Regions from separate parts of the Oceanobacillus alkalisoli genome, predicted to be linked through region 1. Evidence: riboswitches for the same ligand, from Rfam matches in the RefSeq annotation. Region 1 holds a riboswitch; the other holds the start of a gene.
The links. A riboswitch is a leader RNA that binds a small molecule or an ion and turns the genes downstream of it on or off. The one in region 1 is predicted to bind S-adenosylmethionine.
Positions count from the first base shown of each region.

Region 1 (4,199 bases):
AATAATTTGCTCATTCTCTTGAAATGCTCTCTAATCACCGTTCAGTTGCTCGGTGGACGGATGCGCATCCTTAGGCACGGCTAGAGCTCCTCGGGCTGCCGCCCTGCGGGGTCTCCAGGCTCGTGCTGTTCCCGCAGGAGTCACCGTCCACCGGGCAACTGAACTGGTAAGACGGTTATTTTAAATAGAAATTATTCCGTCGCGATAAGGATTCAACTCCTGGAATATTAAACAGTAATCTAAATTCGACCTTTCCTGGGAGCAGTCCAGACACCTCGAGACTTCTGCGGGAGGATAGGCCTGGCGAGACCCCGCAGCGCGATAGCGCGAGGGGGCTTGCCGGCCGCTCAGCAGGTGCGAGAAGTGTCTGGACTGCGGACCTCCAGAAGAGAGTTTTGGACACTTACGCTGTATGAAAGTAATCAACAGCTTTATAAAGGAATAATTAGTTATTTCATGGCGCAAAAGTTGAGTAAATAAACGAATAAAGAGGTTATGTCAATGGAATTTTCGAATCGCTTAAAGGAGTTGCCTGTTCAATTTTTCGCAACTCTCGTAGAAAAAGTGACAAAAGCATACGCAGAAGGCCGCGATGTTATTAATTTAGGGCAAGGGAACCCAGATCAGCCGACACCAACCCATATTGTAGAAGCTTTACAAAAAGCGGCGGCAGATCCAAATTCACATCAATACTCACCGTTTCGCGGTACAGTGGAATTGAAGCAAGCAGCAGCTGACTTTTATAAACGGGAATACAATGTCGAACTCGACCCGGAAACAGAAGTCGCTGTTTTATTCGGTACAAAAATCGGTTTAGTCGAATTACCCCTCGCCTTAATGAATGAAGGAGAGATGATGTTACTGCCGGACCCTGGCTATCCAGACTATCTGTCTGGTGTGAAGCTTGCGAATGTGCGGCATGAAGTGATGCCATTACTTCATGAAAATGCATTTCTGCCAGACTATGACAAGCTAACGCCGAAACAGCTAGAAGAAGCGAAATTATTATACTTAAATTATCCGAATAATCCTACGGGAGCTATTGCTTCTAAGGAATTTTTCGAAAAGACGGCACAGCTAGGCCGGGAACACGGCATTGGAATCGTTCATGATATTGCGTACGGTGCGATTGGCTTTGACGGGAAGAAACCGGTTAGTTTTCTTGAGGCAGCAGGTGCGAAAGATATCGGGATTGAGCTGTATACGTTATCGAAAACATATAATATGGCCGGCTGGCGTGTTGGCTTTGCGGTCGGGAATGCGAAAATGATTGAAGCGATCAATCTCTTGCAAGACCATTTATTTGTTAGTCTGTTCCCAGCTGTACAACATGCGGCAGCAATTGCTTTAACCGAGGAACAGTCAAGCGTAAAAAGGTTAGTCGAGTTATATGAGAACAGGAGAAATACATTAATTGCAGCATGTAAACGTATTGGCTGGGAAGTAGAGGCTCCTAGTGGATCGTTCTTTGCCTGGCTGCCGGTTCCAGAAGAATATACGAGTGAAGAGTTTGCCGACTTGCTGTTGGACGAAGCGGATGTGGCCGTTGCTGCAGGAAATGGCTTCGGTGCATACGGGGAAGGTTATATCCGGGTTGGCTTACTCGTTGACGAAGCACGTTTGAAGGAAGCAATCGAACGGATTGAAAAACTGAATATTTTCCCTGACCGAAAAGGTGAAGAAATTAAAAGTTGACGGAATACGATTTTTGCTGTACTCTATATCAATAGAATTAAATAGCTTATATCTCTTATCAAGAGTAGCTGAGGGACTGGCCCGTTGAAGCTCGGCAACCTTTTTATGGTCAACATAAAACAGGTGCTAATTCCAGCAAAACGTCATGTTTTGAAAGATGAGAGAGGACAACTTGCATACATACAAGCCTCTCTTTCTTTGTAAAAAAGAGAGGCTATTTTAATACAAAAAATGTATCACCGACTATTTTTATATCTGGAGACGATTTGGAAGGGAAAGATAGATAGATGATCAAATTAGATAACATCACGAAGATATTCCCATCTAAGAATGGGGATGTGGCAGCAGTCAATAATGTCAGCCTTCATGTGGAAAAAGGTGAAATCCACGGTGTCATTGGTTACAGTGGTGCCGGAAAAAGTACGTTGATCCGGCTCGTCAATTTACTGGAAAAGCCAAACAGCGGAACGGTAACGATCAATGGTACAGAGCTAACAGCTTTATCAAATGAAAACTTGCGGAAAACACGCCAGAAGATCGGCATGATTTTCCAGCATTTCAATTTGATGAAGACTGCCACCGTTTATGAGAACGTGGCAACTCCGCTTAAACTTCTCGGCTACAACAAAGAAGAAGTGAAGAAACGTGTCGAAAAATATTTGGAGATTGTTGATTTAGGAGACAGAAAGAACAATTACCCATCTCAACTCTCTGGTGGACAAAAGCAACGGGTCGCCATTGCGCGTGCATTATCACAGGAACCGGAAATTCTGCTGAGTGACGAAGCGACAAGTGCCCTTGACCCCGAAACAACCAATTCCATTCTTGATTTACTCCTTAAGATTAATGAAGAACTTGGAATAACGATCTTACTCATTACCCATGAGATGAGTGTAATCCAGAAGATTTGTGACGGTGTAACGGTTCTAGAAAATGGGGAAATTGTCGAACAGCGCTCCACCATCGAATTATTCACCGATCCTCGTCATAAAACGACAAAGCGGTTTTTAGATACCATTTCGCAGCGTAAATTATCTGCATCCCTCATCAGCCAATTGAAACTAAATGGTACGGTGACAAGCCTGACCTTTATCGGGGAAAGTGCTGGGGAGCCGCTGCTCGCACAAGTAATTGAAAAGTTTAACGTAAAGCCGAATATTTTAACGGCAAATATTATGGAATTGAAAAACGGTATCGTCGGAAATCTGATCCTTCATCTTATCGGCGAACCGGAACAAATCAACGCCTCCTTGAAGTTCTTAAACGAACAAGGGGTCGCGACAGAAGAAGTGGAGGGAGAATAAAATGGGAAACTTTATCGAACAATGGCTGCCAATTATTGGACAAGCCGTCATGGAAACATTTCAAATGGTCATCATCTCACTGTTTTTCGCGATCTTAATCGGAGTGCCATTAGGAATACTCGTTGTGCTGACGCGACCAGGCCAATCATTGGAAAATAAGTTCGTCTATCAATTCCTGAACTTAGTAATTAACATCGTCCGCTCGATTCCGTTTATTATTTTATTATTCTTCATCCTGCCATTTACAAAATTCTTGGTCGGAACAACAATTGGAGTACAAGGCGTTATCGTGCCGCTTGTTATTTATACAGCGCCATACCTTGCACGCTTACTGGAAAGCTCGCTCCTTGAAGTAGATAGCGGAATTATTGAAGCATATAAAGCAATGGGGATTAAAACGCATAAAATTATTTGGAGCGTCATGCTCCGGGAAGCCCGTCCATCGATCATCTTAGGCTTAACGATTGTAACGATCAGCTTGATCGGTGCAACCGCAATGGCCGGCCTCGTTGGAGCAGGCGGACTCGGTGACTTGGCATATCGTTTCGGTCACTTGCGTTATGAAGTGGACGTCATGTATGCGACGGTCTTTATCTTGATCATCCTTGTTCAAGGAATCCAGTCTCTCGGTAACCGGATTGCTGCACGTCTCAAGAAGGATTAATGGGAAGAAGAAAGCTCAACTTTTAAGGGGGGAGAGGTCTTGACGACTACGACAAAGACGACAGACGCATTTATTGCGAACTTGGAGATAGAGGAAGACTTTCCTTTTCGTGTGGAAGAGTTAGAGGCAAAAGCGAAAGAGAAAATGTCGAAAAACGCATTTGGCTACACCCGTTCTGGAGGCGGAGGGGAGGAGACATTGCGGAAAAACATCGCATCGTTCGAGAAGTATTCGATTGTTCCCCAATATTTAAATGATGTTTCGAATGTGGACACGACTATAGAATTATTTGGTCATACGTACCGTCATCCATTCTTGCTTGCTCCGATCGGGATGCTTAAAACAACGCATGAAGAGGCAGAACTTGCGGTTGCAAAAGCAGCTGCAAAACTGGATGTACCTTATATCCAAAGCACCGTTTCCAGTTACTCGATCGAGGAAGTAAAGGAAGTTTCAGGAAATAGTCCGAAATGGTTCCAGCTGTACTGGTCCAATAACGAAGCTATTTCCTTTAATATGGTAAAACGTGCAGAAGA
Region 1 covers NZ_JAKNRA010000001.1:794,992-799,190, reverse strand. The annotation lists gene L3V42_RS03580 (pyridoxal phosphate-dependent aminotransferase) at 502-1,695, shown strand; SAM riboswitch class I at 1,748-1,859, shown strand; gene L3V42_RS03575 (methionine ABC transporter ATP-binding protein) at 1,983-2,999, shown strand; gene L3V42_RS03570 (methionine ABC transporter permease) at 3,001-3,663, shown strand; gene L3V42_RS03565 (alpha-hydroxy-acid oxidizing protein) at 3,703-4,199, shown strand, end outside.

Region 2 (4,199 bases), on a different contig from region 1:
GCTCTAATAAATCTTCTTTACCAATAATGCGAAGTTTTTCTCGGTGACCATTATACGTAAATGCTAAGATTACATCGGACCCGGCATTCATAAAATCTCTATAGGTCTGTTTAAGTGCTTCTGGGTTTTCTAGTGCAACTTCAGGCACAAATGACCCTGCTTGTAAATAGCCCCTCCGCTCCAATTCAAATAAATATCCTTCTCCGACAATAACTGTTCCATCTTTCAACCTTTGTTCTAAAGTACGTTTCATTACTTCTCCTCCTTATTTTTTAAAATAAAATATTAAAAAACCCCTTCTTAAGTAAGAAGAGGTTTAATTACAATTTCGGTTTCTCTTCTTATCTTCAAGCGTAACGCTACTGGAATTGGCACAGTGCTTCAAAAAGTCTGTTGCCGAGGTATCAAAGGGCCAGTCCCTCCACCTCTCTAGATAAGAGAATTACATATTTAATTTTGGTAATTTTTACTCTACATAGATTCCGTGTAAAAGTCAAGGGGGATTTAGGAAATATTTTAAAATTAAAATTGTATTTTGTAATAAGATTGATTACAACAAAATAGAGTAAGGGGAGAAAACGATTGATCATTAGGGGAGTTAAATCACCAGATGCAGAAAAGTTAGCTTATCTTATAAAAGAGGTTGGAAATAGTGCAAAGTACATGCTTTGGGAAGCTGATGAAAGAAGGATTCAAGCAGATAACCAATTAGAGATGATTGAAAGTATGCAAGCCAGTGAAAATTCTACAATACTTGTAGCGGAAATGGATGAAGATTTAGTGGGTTATCTTTTCGCCATAGGTGGAAAAGCCCGAAGAAATAAGCATTCTGTTTATATTGTAATCGGCATATTGCAAGGCAAAAGAGAGCAAGGAATTGGAACGAAATTATTTAAAAAGTTGGACCATTGGGCTAAGCAGCATCATATTCACCGATTAGAGTTAACCGTTGCGACGAAGAATGAAGCCGGATTATCGCTGTATAAGAAGGCTGAATTTGAAATGGAAGGGACAAAAAGACACTCTTTACTCATAGATGATGAATTTGTGGTTGAATATAATATGGCGAAATTATTATAGGCAAGTTCAGGTTTTACTTACTTGAATGAATTTCATAATTACCAAAGTCGGCTTTCCCATCACCGTATGTAGTTGGGAACGAACCAACTCAACTACATATGGTGATGGTGAAGCATTAAATACGTATTATGAAATTCATTAACCTAGAATAAATTTTGTGTAAGATTTCTGTTCATGTTAATGAAAATAAATTACCACTTATATCATAATATATTGTCATAAGTGCTAGTGTTTCTTAGGATAGGTAGCATTAACTTACAACGGATAACTAATAAAGTTCGAATTTCGGTTATGTTTAAAGTATGCTTGACATTGTAAATCCTGAGTGTTACTATAGGAAATATCAGAATAAAAGTAATCTTTTTATAGTGAGTATCGTTTGTTATGTAAAGATCTATAACGTATTCGAATACAATTAAATAAATATTTTCTTATCCAGAGAGGTGGAGGGACTGGCCCTTTGATGCCTCGGCAACAGACTTTTTGAAGCACTGTGCCAATTCCAGCAAGCCGATGTGCTTGGTAGATAAGAAGGGTGATAAGTATAATTAAAACCTCTTCTTATTTGAAAAGAAGGGGTTTTTTAGTTTTAAATTAAAAAATACTCTGGAAAGGGGGGATTATGTGGCAAATGTTAATGATAAAAAAATCGCAGACATCGTAACTGAATTAAAAAAATTAAAATATGGAAACTTAATTATAACCGTTCATGATGATGAGATTACCCAAATAGAAACAACAGAGAAAAAACGTTACCAGCCACAAGGTAAAAAACAGCGAACTTCATGAAGTGAGATATCATTCAGTGGAGCTATTACAGAACGTTAATGAGTGATAAATATGCCGATTAGACAACTAAAGGCAGCCTTCTAATCTACTAGAATAGAAAGCTGTCTTTTTTTAATTAAAAAGTAACAAAAAATGGGGGAAATTAATGAGCTATCAACTTGGAATTCTTGATCAAAGTCCAGTATTTGAAGGAAAGACGGCCACCGATGCATTACAAGACACGATTCAATTGGTGAAAGAGGCAGAAGCATGGGGCTATTCTCGGTTCTGGGTGGCAGAGCATCATCATATGGAGCAAGTAGCTGGTTCATCACCAGAAGTATTAATCTCACATTTGTTGGCACATACAAGTTCAATCCAAATAGGATCAGGTGGAGTGATGTTACAACATTATAGTCCATATAAAGTTGCGGAGAACTTTAATCTGTTAGCAAGCCTTGCTCCTGGAAGAGTAGATCTTGGAATTGGAAAAGCACCTGGAGGATTACCATTATCTACAAGAGCTTTACAACATGGAAATTTAAAGAATGGAAATGACTTTAATGAACGCTTAACCTTTTTAAGGGATTTAATTGACGATTCCATCAAAAATAGTCACCCACTTGCAGGTATTCAGGCTTTACCAAAGCCAGAAAAGAAGCCAGAAATTTATTTGCTTGGAGGAAGTACCGTTAGTGCAACTTTTGCAGCGGATTTAGGGGTTAACTTTGTTTTTGCAGGCTTCTTAAATAGTGATGAGGAATTGCTTCAAGAAACAGTTCGAACCTATAAGGATAATTTTAATGAGGGAAAATGTATTGTCGCTTTAGCAGTCTTAGCAGCACCTACACAACAAGAAGCTGAGGAATTAGCAAAAGACCATAAATTATATATCTTACATCTGCATGATGGGAGGACATTAACCGTTCAATCAAAAGAGCAAGTGCAGGCATATAAAAGTCAGGCAGAAGGCCCATTTGAAGTAGAAGAAAAGGCGGCAGATATTATTGCTGGTACGAAAGAATTTGTGAATGGTGAATTGAACCGACTTCATGAAACGTACAAAATAGACGAATTTATTCTACACACTCCGCTGCGGAAAAAAGAAGAACGTCTACGTTCCTTCCAACTACTAAGTCCATTCCAATTAACGAAGAAGGTTGAATCCACAATATATTAAATAAATTAATTGGGGGTAACGATGGGTAAATTAATAAGCAATCCAATTATAGTAAGTGAGTTGTTTATAGACGAAGCTGAGATTCTTCGTCAAGTTTTAAGCGAAAGTTATCAACAGTATGAGCGTTATTATTCGCCGCAAGGATGGAAGGATTATTCAAGGAAAATTGTCTCATCCGTTGACAGTCCAAATGTAGATAAAATATTGGTAGCCAAACGGAATCAGGAAATTATAGGTAGCTTGCAACTATTTAAGTCATCGGAAAAGGCATATGGAAAGCCGGAACTTGAAATTCAAGCACCAATCATTCGATTATTAGCAGTTCTTCCTCGTGCTAGAGGTTATGGTGTTGGAAAAGCATTATTAGCAACTGCCATCAATGAAGTCAAAACTTCTGGGCAATCTAATATGTATTTGCATACAACTGAGTTTATGGATGGAGCGATCCAACTTTATAAGGGGTTCGGTTTTAGAAGAGATGAGTCAAAGGATTTTGTGAGAGAAGATATTTTATGTAAATGCTATAGACTAGATGTTTAGAGGGGGATAATTGTATGATTCAATCTGATTTACAGGAATATTTAATTTCAATTAGGCGTTATTTACATCAGTACCCTGAGTTATCACTCCAAGAATTTGAAACAACGAAATTTATTCAAAAGCAATTACAGGATACTGGGATTCATGTGAGGAAAACAAGCTTAAAAACCGGAGTATTCGCACAATTACAAGGTAAAAGCCCGGGACCGACAATTGCGCTTCGGGCAGATATCGATGCACTGCCGATTGAGGAACAGACGGGCTTATCTTACGCTTCAAAAGTTAAAGGTGTGATGCATGCTTGTGGCCATGATTTCCACACCGCCGCATTAATCGGAGCAGCTTATCTATTAAAAAAAAATCAAAATAAGCTGAAAGGAAATATTAGATTCATTTTTCAGCCAGCTGAAGAGATAGGTGGTGGAGCAGAGCAGGTGATTGATGACGGGCAACTTGAAGGAGTGGAGGCAATTATTGGGCTTCATAATAAGCCTGAGTTACCAGTTGGAACAATTGGTTTAAAAGCAGGACCGGTGATGGCCTCTGTCGATCGCTTTCGGATTACAGTTAAGGGGAAAGGAAGTCATGCCGCCATTCCGCAGAATGGTAAAGATCCAATCCTTGCATCTTC
Region 2 covers NZ_JAKNRA010000008.1:35,844-40,042, reverse strand. The annotation lists gene L3V42_RS11105 (homocysteine S-methyltransferase family protein) at 1-253, opposite strand, end outside; SAM riboswitch class I at 339-440, opposite strand; gene L3V42_RS11100 (GNAT family N-acetyltransferase) at 583-1,080, shown strand; SAM riboswitch class I at 1,509-1,613, shown strand; gene L3V42_RS11095 (DUF2292 domain-containing protein) at 1,705-1,869, shown strand; gene L3V42_RS11090 (LLM class flavin-dependent oxidoreductase) at 2,015-3,028, shown strand; gene L3V42_RS11085 (GNAT family N-acetyltransferase) at 3,050-3,568, shown strand; gene L3V42_RS11080 (amidohydrolase) at 3,583-4,199, shown strand, end outside.
Region 2: it holds a riboswitch for S-adenosylmethionine, as region 1 does, so the genes downstream of both, L3V42_RS11095 (DUF2292 domain-containing protein) here and L3V42_RS03575 (methionine ABC transporter ATP-binding protein) in region 1, are expected to answer to the same signal.